Regions from separate parts of the Kitasatospora sp. NPDC088160 genome, predicted to be linked through region 3. Evidence: riboswitches for the same ligand, from Rfam matches in the RefSeq annotation. Region 3 holds a riboswitch; each other region holds the start of a gene.
The links. Region 3 has a riboswitch for thiamine pyrophosphate ahead of thiO (glycine oxidase ThiO). Riboswitches for the same ligand answer to the same signal wherever they lie in the genome.

Region 1: another riboswitch for thiamine pyrophosphate. It lies ahead of ACIOGZ_RS36295 (cytosine permease); the one in region 3 lies ahead of thiO (glycine oxidase ThiO).
Region 2: another riboswitch for thiamine pyrophosphate. It lies ahead of thiC (phosphomethylpyrimidine synthase ThiC); the one in region 3 lies ahead of thiO (glycine oxidase ThiO).

What each region holds. Positions count from the first base shown of each region.
Region 1 covers NZ_JBIUSS010000031.1:65,754-70,527, reverse strand. Annotated here, with positions in the region: gene ACIOGZ_RS36300 (glycerophosphodiester phosphodiesterase family protein) at 1-589, opposite strand, end outside; gene ACIOGZ_RS36295 (cytosine permease) at 669-2,126, opposite strand; TPP riboswitch at 2,119-2,266, opposite strand; gene ACIOGZ_RS36290 (trypsin-like peptidase domain-containing protein) at 2,569-4,401, shown strand; tRNA gene ACIOGZ_RS36285 (tRNA-Ser) at 4,465-4,552, shown strand; gene ACIOGZ_RS36280 (MerR family transcriptional regulator) at 4,671-4,774, shown strand, end outside.
Region 2 covers NZ_JBIUSS010000005.1:175,887-180,660, reverse strand. Annotated here, with positions in the region: gene ACIOGZ_RS09625 (cupin domain-containing protein) at 1-146, shown strand, start outside; gene tenA (thiaminase II) at 180-848, shown strand; gene ACIOGZ_RS09615 (DUF5326 family protein) at 1,065-1,265, shown strand; TPP riboswitch at 1,404-1,538, shown strand; gene thiC (phosphomethylpyrimidine synthase ThiC) at 1,534-3,426, shown strand; gene ACIOGZ_RS09605 (Uma2 family endonuclease) at 3,534-4,079, shown strand; partial or broken gene ACIOGZ_RS09600 (phosphomethylpyrimidine synthase ThiC) at 4,129-4,311, shown strand; gene ACIOGZ_RS09595 (FitA-like ribbon-helix-helix domain-containing protein) at 4,578-4,774, shown strand, end outside.
Region 3 covers NZ_JBIUSS010000019.1:94,111-99,135, reverse strand. Annotated here, with positions in the region: gene ACIOGZ_RS27760 (thiazole synthase) at 1-721, opposite strand, end outside; gene thiS (sulfur carrier protein ThiS) at 723-977, opposite strand; gene thiO (glycine oxidase ThiO) at 974-2,149, opposite strand; TPP riboswitch at 2,153-2,265, opposite strand; gene ACIOGZ_RS27745 (FAD-dependent oxidoreductase) at 2,350-3,558, shown strand; gene ACIOGZ_RS27740 (Rv2175c family DNA-binding protein) at 3,601-3,966, shown strand; gene thiE (thiamine phosphate synthase) at 3,966-4,616, shown strand; gene ACIOGZ_RS27730 (polyprenyl synthetase family protein) at 4,673-5,025, opposite strand, start outside.

The DNA of each region.
Region 1 (4,774 bases), on a different contig from region 3:
GCGGCAGGGTCCGTTCGAACAGGAACACCCGCCGGTACTCCGGCGCCGAGGCCGCCACCCGGTTCAGCCCCACCGAGGAGAAGCTCATGATCCGGGCCGAGGGGCGCTCGCCCTCCCGGCTCGCGCCGATCTTGAAGCGTTCGAGCTTCCGCAGCAGTTCGGCCTCCACCCGGCCGCGGTAGCGCACCGGGTGCTTGGTCTCGATCGCCAGGTCCACCGGGCGGCCGCAGTCCACCACCAGCTCCAGCAGCCGCTCCAGCCGCAGCACGCCGCGCAGCTCGGGGTCGGTGCTGGGGCGGCCGGTCTTCCAGGCGCCGAAGTCGTACGCCTCCAGCTCGGCCAGCGTCATCGCCGAGACGGTGCCCTGGCCGTTGGAGACCCGGCCGATCCGGCGGTCGTGCACGCAGACCAGCTCGCCGTCGGCGGTCAGCCGGACGTCGCACTCGACCGCGTCCGCGCCCTCGTCGAGCGCGCGCCGGTACGCCGCCAGGGTGTGCTCGGGCAGGGCGTGCGAGGAACCGCGGTGGGCGATCACCTGGACGGGCGGCGTGGTGCGCGCCGCCGTCGAGGACGGGTCTGTGCTGGTCACGGGCCCCACGATAGGCGGCGGAAGTGACGCGCAGGCGAAGACGGCCCCAATCTGCGGGGCCGTCTTCGGTGTCGGTCGGTCAGCTCGGCGCCGTCCTGCGGGTCAGCGGGGTGAGCGCCCAGGTGACCAGCGCGGGCACCAGGAAGGCGAACAGCGAGGCGGACGTCCACTCCTGCGGGGTGAAGTGCAGGGCGTCCTGGGCGGAGGTCCAGAAGTCCGTCCACCAGCCGGCCACCGCGGTCGGCGCGATGAACTGGTAGACCGCGAAGCCCAGCACCCAGGGCAGCAGCATCAGGCGGCGCGAGGGCGCGTCGGCGGAGAGGTTCCAGCCGTACCGGCCGGCGCCGAAGAAGTAGTCCACCGCCAGCACCGCCAGCAGCGGCACGAAGACCGAGCCGATCAGACCGAGGAAGTTGGTGTAGGTGTCGGTGAACTTGTCGATCTGCAGTGCCAGCACGGTGATCAGCAGGCCGATCCCGCCGGTCAGCACCCGGCGGTCCACCTTCGGCAGCAGGTTCTGCACCGACATCGCGGTCGAGTACACGTTGGCGAAGGACTGGTCCGTCTCGCGCAGCACCAGCACCAGCAGGAACAGCCAGCCGGCCCAGACGCCGAGGAAGGAGTCGAAGATCCTGTTCGGGTCGCCGTCGGACTGCAGCAGGGCCATCAGGCCGAGCACGTAGCACCAGACCTGGGCGATCGTGTAGCCGGAGAAGCTGCCCCAGAACGCCGAGCGTGCGGTGCGCGAGTGCCGGGTGTAGTCGGCGGCCAGCGGGACGAAGGAGATCGACACCGCGATCATCGCGTCGGTGGCGCCCAGGAAGCCGTGCCAGTTGCCGGCGCCCGGGTCGGGCACCCCCTGGCGGCCCAGCTGGACGGTGAAGTACACCATCGCGACGGCGACCGCACCGGCCACGAAGCGGCGCAGCACCGCGATCGAGCCCAGTGGCCAGATGGTCAGCGCGGTGGTCAGCGCGCCCGCCAGGAGCACGAACAGCCAGCGGTAGCCGTCGGTGTGGGCGACGGTCTGCGCGCCCGCCGCGATCGTCAGCAGCTCGAACACGCCCCAGCCGACGCACTGGACGATGTTCAGCACCGTCGGGACATACGACAGCCGGGTGCCGAACAGCCCGCGCAGGTTCGCCATCGCGGGCGCGCCGGTACGGGCCCCGATCAGCGCGGCCACGCCGAGCATCGCGGTGCCGACCACGGTGCCGGCCACGATCGCGGTCACCGCGGCGGCCAGCGACAGCTCGCTGCCCTTGGCGCCGAGCACGGTCGCGGCGGTGGAGAAGCCGATCAGGCTGACGCCCAGGTTCATCCAGAGCGCGAAGTGGTCCCGGAAGCGCAGCGTGCGCGGCGGCTCGGTGTCCAGCACGAGCGGCGCCTCGGCACGCTCCGGGCGCTCCAGGACGGCGGTCGCCGTGCCGGTGGGGCCCGCGTGACCGCTGTCACCGCCGTGAGCGGTCGGGGACGGTTCGGGGAAACCCTTGGACGCGGGCGCGTCCGAAGAAGAGGATGGCGAAGCAGGCGACATGGCCGATACTCCCTACGCCGGCATTACCCGGACAGGTTCCGGCGGTCTGCGCCCCCTCGACGGTCCGCCCACGATCCCGTGGCGTACGGTCGACCAGCGCACTCTCAGCCTGGATGGTCCAAGCTCCCGCGTGTCAGTTGTGAGCGACAGGCTAACCGGCCCGGGGGTGAACGCCAAGGCCACGGGGTGTGCGGCCCGCATCGCGGGACGCCCGGCGGAGGTGGGGGAGCCTCCGGTCGTCGGCCTGGTCTTCGGTTCGGCCGTCGACTTGCTCGTCGGCTCGGTCATCGCTCGGTCGTCGGCGTAGGACAGCCTGGTCGGCGGCCCGGCTGTCGGCTGCGGCTAAGGATTCTTATGAGTTATTCAGAGGGGTCCTTACGGCAAACGAATCGGCAGTACGAAAAACTATGGTCCTTGGTTCTGTCAGCTATGGAGGTCGTTCGTGAGCACCGAGCGCGAGGTTGGGCCCACCGGGCCGCAGGGGGAGCAGCCCTCGGGCGGCCAGGCGGCGGCTGTTCCCGCTTCCGACGGCCACGCCTCGGGCGGGCACCAGCCGACACTGGCCTTCGGCCGGGTCCCCGAGCCCGGGGCCGCTCCGGCCGCCGAGGCCGCACCGGCTGAGGCCGCGCCGACGGAGGGCGTTGCGGCCGATGGTGTTCCGGCCGAGGGTGGGTACCAGCCCACCGTGGCCTTCACCAAGGTCCCCGCGCCGGAGGCGCCCCCGCAGACCCCGGCCGCGCCGGTCGTCGACGCACCGGCCGCCCCGGTCGACGCCGCCACCGGCTACATCGACGCGCCGCCGCCGGTCCTGCCGCCCGCCCCGCCGGTCCCGGCCGCGCCGGCGGCACCCGCCGCACCCGTCGCACCCGTCGCACCCGTCGCCGAGAGCCCGGCCCTGCCGCCGGGTGCCAACCCGTACGCCACCCCGGCCCACGGCGTCCCCGCCGCCGGCCCGCACGACCCGTACGGCACCCCGGCCGCCCCCGGCGCGCCCGCCGCGCACCCCGCGCCCGGCCACCACCCGTTCGGCGCCGGCCAGCCGCTCGGCGGCTGGGGTGCCTCCCACGACGCCGGCGGCGGCGCGGGCTACCCGGGTGGCCCGGCCGGACCGCTCGGCTACCCGGCCGACTACCCCGGCGGCCCCGGCGGCCCGCGCAAGAAGCGCGGCGGCCTGGTCGCCCTGATCGCCGCCGTCGCGCTGATCGCCGGCGTGGCCGGCGGTGCGCTCGGCGTGACCGTCGCGGACCGCAACGACAGCACCAGCAGCGCCGACGACCACCGCAGCACCACCGTCCAGGCCAGCAACACCCAGAAGAACGAGCCCGCTCCCGGCTCGATCGCCGGCATCGCGCAGAAGGCGCTGCCCAGCGTCGTCACCATCAAGGCGCAGGGCAACGGCGAGTCGGGCACCGGCACCGGCTTCGTCTTCGACACCGAGGGCCACATCCTCACCAACAACCACGTGGTCGCGCCGACCCTCAACGGCGGCAAACTGACCGTCAAGTTCGCCGACGGCACGTCCTACAACGCGTCCGTGCTGGGCCACGCCGAGGGCTACGACGTCGCCGTGGTCAAGATCGAAAACCCGCCGAAGAGCAAGCTGGCCCCGCTTCCGCTGGCCGACTCCGACAAGGTCAACGTCGGTGACGCCACCGTCGCGATCGGTGCGCCGTACGGCCTGGAGTCCACCGTCACCAGCGGCATCGTCAGCGCCAAGGACCGCCCGGTCGCCTCCGGCGACGAGACCGGCGGCCAGTCCTCCTACATGAACGCCCTGCAGACCGACGCCTCGATCAACCCCGGCAACTCCGGCGGCCCGCTGCTCGACTCCAGCGGCTCGGTGATCGGCATCAACTCGGCGATCCAGTCCAACGCCTCCGCCAACGGCCGGGCCGGCAGCATCGGCCTCGGCTTCGCCATCCCGATCAACCAGGCCAAGTGGGTCGCCGACACCCTGATCAAGACCGGCAAGCCGGTCTACGCCAAGCTCGACGTGCTGCGCAACGACGACTACAAGGGCGACGGCGCGCAGATCCAGACCCGCGACATCCAGGGCCAGCCGGCCGTCACCCCCGGCGGCGCCGCCGACAAGGCCGGTCTCAAGCCGGGCGACGTCATCACCAAGCTCGGCGGAGTGCCGATCGACAACGGCCCTGCCCTGGTCAGCCGGATCTGGACGCACAAGCCCGGCGAGACCGTCGACGTCGAGTACACCCGCAACGGCCAGCAGTTCAACACCAAGGTCACCCTCGGCCAGCGGGACGGCGACAGCTGACCCCCACCCGCACGAAACGGTGTGCACCGAACCCCGCCGGACCCGTTAGGCTGACCTCCGCCTGGAGAGCTGCCCGAGCGGCCTAAGGGAACAGTCTTGAAAACTGTCGTGCGGTGACCCCGTACCGTGGGTTCGAATCCCACGCTCTCCGCTGGTTGGAGAACCACCTGCTCAGGGCGGGTGCCGAGATCACTCGGCACCCGCCTTCCGCGTTTTCGGCGGGCGGGGGTTGACCCTGACACGGTGGCAGGGGGTGGAGTGGGGGCACCATGTTGAACATCGGAGACTTCGCCAGCCACGGCCGGGTGTCGGTGCGGATGCTGCGCCACTACGACGCGATCGGTCTGCTGCGGCCCGCCAGGGTGGACCCGGT
Region 2 (4,774 bases), on a different contig from region 3:
GTCGCGCCGAACTGACCGTCGGCGCCGAGACCGCCACGGTCGGGCGCGGCACCGTCGTCTACGTCCCGGCCGGCACCCCGCACCGCTTCCACCACGTCACCGAGGAGCTGCGGGTCCTGGTGGTGTTCTCCCCGCCCGAGGGCTGACCGCCCGCGGACCGACCGTCTAGGGTCCTGGGCATGAGCAAGAGCCTGACGGAAGAACTCTGGGCGGCCATCGAGCCGGTGTACGCCGAGATCCTCGCCCACCCCTTCATCGGTGGCCTCACCGACGGCACCCTGCCGCGTGCGGCCTTCCGCCACTTCGTCGTCCAGGACTCGCACTACCTGCGCGACTACGCCCGCGCGCTCGCCGTCTGCGCCGCCAAGGCGCCCGGCGAGGAGGACGTGCGGGCCTTCGCCGACGACGCGGTCGGCGCGCTGGCCGCGGAACAGGGCATGCACGCCGAGTTCCTGACCGCCTTCGGCGGCAGCGCCGAGCAGGCCGCCGCCGAACCGGTGCTGCCCACCACCCGGGCCTACACCAGCTACCTGCTGGCCACCGTCTACGGCGGCTCCTTCGCCGAGGCCGTCGGCGCGGTGCTGCCCTGCTACTGGATCTACGCCCGGGTCGGCGAGGCGCTGCTCGCCCAGGGCTCCCCCGACCCGCTGTACGCCAAGTGGATCGCCACCTACGGCGACGAGGCGTTCCAGTCCGTCGTCCGCCGGGTGCTGGCGCTCACCGACCGCCTCGGCGAGGAGATCTCCCCGGCCGAACGGCGCCGGGTCGTCGAGCACTTCACGACCACCTCGCGCTACGAGTGGATGTTCTGGGACGCCGCCTGGCGCGGCGAGCGCTGGCCGGTCTGACCGCTGGTCGCAGGGGGTGCGGGGCCCTTGCCGGGGGTCGTCCCCGAGGTCCGCACCCGGGTCTCCCCGGGGCCCCGGGTCGGGGTGATCTAGGGGTTCTCTCCGGGCCGACGGGCCTCGTTCCGGCACTCGTGTCCCCGTACGATCGAAGTACCGAAAGCAAGCGGGATGCGGCACCGGACGGCAGCCGACCCCACGGGGAGAGAAGGAACGGTCATGGCTGAGCTCTGGAAGTCGCTGCCCTCCTGGGTGCGGAACATCGTCATCCCGGTGCTGGTCCTGGTGCTGCTCTGGAACATCGTGGGATTCGTCTTCGGTGTCGTCGGCGCCCTGCTGAGCATCATGATCAAGGTGCTGGTCGTCGCCGGCATCGCCGCCGCCGTGGTGGTCCTGGTGAAGAAGGCCGCCAAGGGCTGAGCAACCGCCCGAGGCCCGGCCCCCGTCCAGGGGGCCGGGCCTTCGGCGTTCCTGGCGCGGGGTCCGGCCGGCCGGAGGCGTGCTGGACCTGCGGCGATCGGCTCGCTACGGTGTTGGGCGTCATGTGCAGGCAACACCGCCTGCCGACGCGGGAGCTCGGAGCACCGGGCTGAGAGGGCGCTGACCGGGACGTCGACGGACGGACCGACGGCTGCGTCGACCGCAGGAACCTGACCGGGTAATGCCGGCGTAGGGAGTATGAGGTCAGATGACCACGTTCGAAGCACAGCCGCAGCCTGCCCGCAGCACCGGGAACAGCGGCACCGAGGCCGGCAGCACCGAGGCCGCCACCGCCACCGCCACCGCCACCGCCACGGCCACCGTCACCGCCACCGTCACCAGCGCCGGCACCGGCTACCCCACCCCGGCCTGGCGCAAGGCCTACCGCGAAGGGTCCCGGCCCGACCTGCGGGTCCCGTACCGCGAGGTGCAGCTCACCAACGGCAGGACCGTCCCGCTGTACGACACCTCCGGCCCGTACACCGACCAGGCCTACGAACCCGACGTGCGGCGCGGCCTGCCCGCCCTGCGCGACGCCTGGATCCGCCAGCGCGGCGACGTCGAGGAGTACGACGGCCGCGAGGCGCGCCCCGAGGACGACGGGATCAAGCACACCTCGCCGCGCGGCGGAAACCTGCGCAACCTGGACGCCGTCTTCCCGGGCCGCCCGCGTCGCCCGCTGCGCGGCCGCGGCGGTGCCGCCGTCACCCAACTCGCCTACGCCAAGCGGGGCGTGGTCACCCCCGAGATGGAGTTCGTGGCGCTGCGCGAGGGCCTCGCCCCCGAGTACGTGCGGGCCGAGGTGGCCCGCGGCCGGGCCGTCATCCCGGTCAACGTGAACCACCCCGAGGTGGAGCCGGCGATCATCGGCACCAACTTCCTGGTGAAGATCAACGCCAACATCGGCAACTCCGCCGTCACCTCCTCGATCGAGGAGGAGGTGGAGAAGATGACCTGGGCCACCCGTTGGGGCGCCGACACCGTCATGGACCTCTCCACCGGCCGCAACATCCACACCACCCGCGAGTGGATCCTGCGCAACTCCCCCGTGCCGATCGGCACCGTGCCGCTCTACCAGGCCCTGGAGAAGGTCGACGGCAAGGCCGAGGACCTGAGCTGGGAGGTGTACCGGGACACCGTCGTCGAGCAGTGCGAGCAGGGCGTCGACTACATGACCGTCCACGCCGGCGTCCTGCTCCGGTACGTCCCGCTGACCGCCCGCCGCAAGACCGGCATCGTCTCGCGCGGCGGCTCGATCATGGCCGCCTGGTGCCTGGCGCACCACCAGGAGAACTTCCTCTACACCAACTTCGAGGAACTCTGCGACATCCTCGCGCGCTACGACGTCACCTTCTCGCTCGGCGACGGCCTGCGCCCCGGCTCCATCGCGGACGCCAACGACGAGGCGCAGTTCGCCGAACTGCAGACCCTCGGCGAACTCGGCCGGATCGCCCGCGAGCGCGACGTCCAGGTGATGATCGAGGGCCCGGGCCACGTCCCGATGCACAAGATCAAGGAGAACATGGATCTCCAGAAGGAGATCTGCGACGAGGCGCCGTTCTACACCCTCGGCCCGCTCACCACCGACGTCGCCCCCGGCTACGACCACATCACCTCGGGCATCGGCGCCGCGATGATCGCCTGGTGGGGCACCGCGATGCTCTGCTACGTCACGCCCAAGGAGCACTTGGGCCTGCCCAACCGCGACGACGTCAAGACCGGCGTGATCACCTACAAGATCGCCGCCCACGCCGCCGACCTCGCCAAGGGCCACCCCGGCGCCCAGGACTGGGACGACGCCCTCTCCGATGCCCGCTTCGAGTTCCGCTGGGAGGACCAGTTCAACCTGGCCCTCGACCCGGAGACCGCCCGCGCCTTCCACGACGAGACCCTCCCCGCCGAACCCGCCAAGACGGCCCACTTCTGCTCCATGTGCGGCCCGAAGTTCTGCTCGATGAAGATCAGCAAAAGCATCAATGAGAAGTTCGGCAACGGTGCGGCCTCGCCCGAGTACGACGAGGAAGCCGTCGAGGGCATGAAGGCCATGTCCGAGGAGTTCAAGGCCCAGGGCAACAAGGTCTACCTCCCGCTGGCCGACTGACGAGGGTCTGACGATGGCGCTGTCCCTTGACACCGAAGAGGCTGTCCTGGGGCAGCGTCTCCTCATCAGCCGGTAGCGTGGTGCTGGGCCATACCCCAGGAGGACAGATGAACCCTGAGCACCTCGCCCTGATCGAGGAGTTCCGCAGGTCCGCCCCGGCGAACTTCAAGATCGAGTTCTCTGGTGACATCGTCATCATGCAGGCGTCGCCCTCGGCCATCCACGAGCGGAACCTCTCCGTTGTCCGCCGACAGTTCGAGGCCCGTGCTCCGGCTGGATACCTCTCCACGGGAAACATGGACCTGACCTCTCCTCAGGTGTCGAAGCTGCGAAACCCAGACCTCACGTATCTCCCCGAAGACGCCATGACGACCACGGAGAACAGGGTTCCGGCCGAGCTGGCTCTCATCGCAGTCGAGATCGTCTCGCCGTCGAACCCGGAGAACGACTGGGTCGGCAAGCTCCGTGACTACCCGCTGATGCAGATCCCGCTCTACCTCTTGGTGGACGCCGCGCAGAAGACCGTCACGCTCTTCAGGGAGCCCGAGGCCGGTCGCTATCGGATGAGGGAAGACGCCGATTTCGGGGAGGTCATCCACATCCCCGAGCCGTTCGGCTTCACCCTCGACACCACGGTTCTGCTCCCGTACTGACGGTCTCGTCCGGTCCGGGCGGTGCGCCAGTGTGGTTGGCCAGCGTGAATGTGCTGGTTCTGGGTTGAAGCTCTGCTCGATGAAGATCAGCCACAAGATCCGCGCCGAGCACGGTGACGGTTCCAGTGCCGTGGAGACCGAGTTCGACGCCGAGGCGCTGGCCGGGATGGCGGAGAAGTCCGCCGAGTTCGCCGCCCAGGGCAACCGGGTCTATCTCCCGCTGGCCGACTGACGTCCAGCTGCACCTCGCTGCCGCCCCGGTGAGCTTCGACGCTTGCCGGGGCGGCACCGTGTCTGCGCACGGAAGGCGGACAGCAACACACTTGTCCGGACTTCGGACGCGGGCACATCCGGCGTACTACGCTGAGCGCCGTCCCAATCACCCTCAGTGAGGAGCTGGTATGCCGTACTCGCCGCTGCTGATCAAGCCCATGAAAGAGGCGTGATCCGGCCGGATGGAGTTCTGCATTTTGCAGCTAGTGGTGCTAGAGTGCAGATATGACGGCACTCACCATCCGAGATGTCCCGGACGACCAGATCCAGACCCTGAAGGTCCGCGCGGCCCAGGCCGGCAAGTCGCTCCAGGCATTCATGCAGGACCTGATCGCAAGAGAAACGTCCAAGCCCACGATGGCGGAGATGATGGAGCGGCTGAACCGGGAGACCACCGCTCGCGTCAGCGCCGCCGACATCGT
Region 3 (5,025 bases):
GCGGGATGCGGCCGGCCCGGTGGGCGAACCGGCCCGCCTCGGCGGCGTGCCGCATCGCCTCGGCCATCAGCACCGGGTCCTGCGCCCTGGTCACCGCGGAGGCGAGCATCACCGCCGCGCAGCCCAGCTCCATCGCCAGCGCGACGTCCGAGGCGGTGCCGGCGCCCGCGTCCAGGATCACCGGGACGCCCGCGTCCTCCACGATCAGCTGGAAGTTGTGCGGGTTGCGGATGCCCAGGCCGGAGCCGATCGGCGAGCCCAGCGGCATGATCGCCGCGCAGCCGACGTCCTCCAGCTTGCGGGCCAGCACCGGGTCGTCGTTGGTGTACGGCAGCACCGTGAAGCCGTCGTCGACCAGGGTCTCGGCGGCGTCCAGCAGCTCGATCGGGTCCGGCAGGAGGGTCCGCTCGTCGGCGATCACCTCCAGCTTCACCCAGTCGGTGCCGAGCGCCTCGCGGGCCAGCCGGGCGGTCAGCACGGCCTCCCCGGCGGTGAAGCAGCCCGCCGTGTTGGGCAGCACCCGGATGCCGTTGCGGGTCAGCACGTCCAGGACGGAGCCCTGGGTGCCGGCGTCGACCCGGCGCATCGCCACGGTGGTCAGCTCGGTGCCGGAGGCCAGCAGCGCCCGTTCCAGGATCTCCAGGCTGGGTGCGCCGCCGGTGCCCATGATCAGCCGGGAGCCGAAGGACTCCCCGGCGATGGTCAGCAGGTCGTCAGCCATGTCAGCCTCCCTGGACGGCGGTGAGGATCTCGATCCGGTCGCCCGCCGACAGTTCCGTGGCCGGCCACGAACTGCGCGGCACCACGGCCTCGTTGAGGGCGGCGGCGACGCCGCTGTGGGCGGCGCTGAGGGTGGCCACCACCTCCGCGAGGGTGGTCGTGGCGGACACCCGGCGGGGCTCGCCGTTGACGGTCAGCCCGATCTCGGCCGGTGTGGTCTGGGCCGGTGTGGTCTGGGGTGGTGCGATCTCGGTCATGCGGAGGCCTTCGTGGTGGAGCGGTCGGGGGAGAACCGGGTGGGCGTGAACGGCTTTGCAAGCTCGGGGAGTTCGCCGGTCGCCAGGTACTCGGCGAGCAGGTCGGCGGTCACCGGGGTGAGCAGCACGCCGTTGCGGTAGTGGCCGGTGGCGGCGACCAGCCCGGGCAGCGCGGTCGGGCCCAGCAGCGGGGCGTTGTCCGGCGAACCGGGACGCAGCCCGGCCGAGGTCTCCAGCAGCGGGAGTTCGGTGATGCCCGGCACCAACTCGTGGGCGTCGCGCAGCAGTTCGTACACCCCGCCGGCGGTGACCGTGGTGTCGTAGCCCTGCTCCTCGGTGGTCGCGCCGATCACCAGCTCGCCGTTCTCCCGGGGCACCAGGTACAGGTGCTGTCCGCGCACCACCGCGCGGACGTTGCGGGACAGGAACGGCCGGTACGCCTCGGGGATCCGCAGCCGCAGGATCTGCCCCTTCACCGGGCGGACGGCCGGCAGCACGCCCTCCGGCAGCCCGGGCAGCCGGTGGCTGTGCGGGCCGGCCGCGAGCACCACCTGGTCGGCCCTCGGTGTCTCGCCGGTGCCGAGCCGGGCGCCGACCGCGCGGCCGTCCTCGACCAGCAGCCCGACGGCCTCGGCCCGGTGGAGCACGACCCCGGCGAGCTCGCAGGCGGCCACCAGGGCGGTCAGCAGCCGGCGGGGATCCACCTGGTGGTCGTCCGCGACGTGCAGGCCGCCGCGCACGCCGGGGGCGAGCATCGGCTCCAGCCTGCGGGCCTCCCGGCCGGTCAGCCAGGCCGAGTCCAGGCCGAGCCGCTGGTGGAAGGCGTGCAGCTCGCGCAGTTCCTCGCGGTCGTCGGAGTCCAGCGCGACGGCGATCGTGCCGCACCGGCGGTACCCGGTGTCCAGGCCGCCGCTCGCCTCGGTGAGCTCGGCGGCGAAGTCCCCGTACCGCTGGTTGGAGGCCATGCCGAGGCGCAGCAGCGGCTCCTCGCCGTACTGCAGCTCGGTGACCGGGGCGAGCATCCCGGCCGCGACCCCGGCCGCCCCGCCGCCGGGGGAGGGGTCGACCACGACGATGTTCCCCAGCCCGCGCTGCGCGGCGCGCCAGGCGACGGCGAGGCCGATGACGCCCCCGCCGATCACCAACACGTCGGCGTGGGTTTCCTCGGGCAAGCGTGACAAGGCTGCTCTTCTCCCTTCGCCGGAATGACCCGGATCAGGTTCGGACGGTCGCGGGCCGTGCCAGCCCGCCTCTCAGCCCGGTACGCCGGGCTCCCGTGATGGTGCCCCCACCATAACGCCGGGGGCGGGCCCGGCCGAAGGCCCGTACGCGGGGTGGACGGGCCGGTGGCCCCGGCAGGGCGCTGAGTACAGTGACGGGCGTGGCAGAGCTGAACGGAACGGATCAGGTGGTCGTCGTCGGGGCCGGGCTGGCCGGGGCGCAGTGCGCCCTGAAGCTGCGGCAGGGCGGCTGGCGGGGGCGGATCACGCTGGTCGGGGAGGAGCCGCACGCGCCGTACGACCGGCCGCCGCTCTCCAAGGACGTGCTGCTCGGCAAGGCCGACGCCACCACCCTGGACATCGACTACCCGCACCTGGGCATCGAACTGCTCACCGGCCGCCGCGCCACCGGCCTCGCCCCCGGCGTGCTGCACACCGACGCCGGCGACCTCCCGTACGACGCCCTGGTGATCGCCACCGGCGCCACCCCGCGCGCCCTGCCCGGCGCCGAGCGCGCGCACCTGCTGCACACCCTGGACGACGCGCTGGCGCTGCGTGCCCTGCTGCGGCCCGGCCTGCGGCTGGTGCTGGTCGGCGCGGGCTGGATCGGCGCCGAGGTGTCCACCGCCGCCCGCGCGGCCGGCTGCGAGGTGACGGTGGTCGAGGCGGGCCCGGCGCCCGTCCCCGGCGCGCTGCCGGCCGAGGTCGGTTCGGCGATGGCCGCCTGGTACGCCGAGGCCGGTGTCGACCTGCGCTGCGGGGTCGGCGTGGCCGCCGTCGAGGAGGGCGCGGTGCTGCTGGCGGACGGCTCGCACCTGCCCGCCGACGAGGTCGTGGTCGGCGTCGGCGCCCGGCCCGCGACGGGCTGGCTGGCCGGTTCCGGCGTCGAGCTGGACGGCACCGGCGCCGTCCTGGTGGACGGGCGGCTGCGCACCGGCCTGCCCGGCGTCTTCGCGGCCGGGGACTGCGTCAGCTACCCGTCCGCCCGCTCCGGCGCCCGGCTGGCCGTCCAGCACTGGGACCACGCGTTGCAGTCCGGCGAGGCCGTGGCGGCCGCCGTCCTCGGCGCGGACGCGCCGCCGTACGACCCGGTGCCGTACTTCTGGTCGGAGCAGTTCGGGCGGATGGTCCAGTACGCCGGGCGGCACGCCGAGGGCGACGAACTGCTGTGGCGCGGCGGCCCGCAGGACGCCTCCTGGACGGCGCTCTGGCTGCGCGACGGGGTGCCGAGCGCGCTGCTGGCCGTCGACCGGCCGCGCGACCTCACCCAGGGCCGCCGGCTGATCGAGCGCGGCACCGCGCTGGACCGGGCCCGCGCGGCGGACCCCTCGGTGCCGCTGAAGTCGGCGGTCGCGGGGTAGCAGCTGGTGCGCGGGGGGCTGTGGAGGTGGCAGTCTGGTGGCGTGAGTGAGATTGAAAGCAAGATCGAAGCCCTGGTTTCCGAGTGGATGTACCTGCCCGACATCTCGGAGCAGTGGGGGGTGCGCGTCACCGAGGTGCGCGACCTGGTCCGCAGCGGCGGGCTGATCGCCGTCCGGCGGGGCCCCAACAAGTCGCTGCAGGTCCCTGCGGCGTTCATCGACGGCCAGGGGCTGGTCAAGCACCTGTCCGGCACCCTGACCGTGCTGCGCGACTGCGGGTACAACGACGTGGAGATCCTGGAGTGGCTCTTCACCGAGGACCCGTCGCTGCCCGGCAGCCCGATCCAGGCGCTGCAGGAGAACCGCGGCACCGAGGTCAAGCGGCGCGCCCAGGCGATGCTGATCTGATGGCGGCGGACGCACCGCGCCGGCGGCTGGCCGACGCCCGGCTGTACCTGTGCACCGACGCCCGCCGGGAGCAGGGCGACCTCGCCCAGTTCCTGGACGCGGCGCTGGCGGGCGGGGTGGACATCGTCCAGCTCCGGGACAAGGGCCTGGAGGCCAAGCAGGAGCTGGCGGCCCTGGAGGTCTTCGCGGACGCCTGCCGCCGCCACGGCAAGCTGCTGGCCGTCAACGACCGCGCCGACGTCGCGCACGTGGCCCGGCCGGACGTGCTGCACCTCGGGCAGGACGACCTGCCGGTGCCGGCCGCCCGGGCGATCCTCGGCGACGAGGTGCTGATCGGCCGGTCCTGCCACGCCGAGTCCGAGGTGGACGCGGCGCTCGCCGAGCCCGGCGTGGACTACTTCTGCACGGGCCCGGTCTGGCCGACCCCGACCAAGCCGGGCCGCCCGGCGCTGGGCCTCGGCCTGGTCTCGTACGCGGCGAAGCAGAGCACCGACCGGCCGTGGTTCGCCATCGGCGGCATCGACCTCGGCAACCTCGACGAGGTGCTGGCCGCCGGCGCCCGCCGGATCGTCGTGGTCCGTGCCATCACGGCCGCCGACGACCCGCAGGCCGCCGCCGCCGAGCTTGCCCGGCGGGTGCGCTCGGCCTGACGGCCCCGGGGGCCGTCACCGTTCCCCGTACCTGCGGATCCCCCTGCGTGCGGATCTCAGTACTTGCGGACGGTGGCGGCCTCGGCCAGGGCCAGCAGCACCGTGCGGGCCTGCTCGTCGGCCAGCGGCGCCGCCTCCAGCGCGGCCAGGGACTGCCGCATCAGCTCGTCGATCCGGCGCTCCACCCGCTCGGGCGCGCCGCTGCGGGCCACCAGGTCGCGCAGCCCGGCGACCTCCTCGGGCACCAGGTCCGGCGCGCCGAGCCGCTCGTCCAGGTGCCGGGCGTCGGCGGCCGGCAGGCCCCGCATCGCGTGCGCCACCAGCAGGGTGCGCTTGCCCTCGCGCAGGTCGTCCCCGGCCGGCTTGCCGGTGACCGCCGGATCGCCGAAGACGCCGAGCAGGTCGTCCC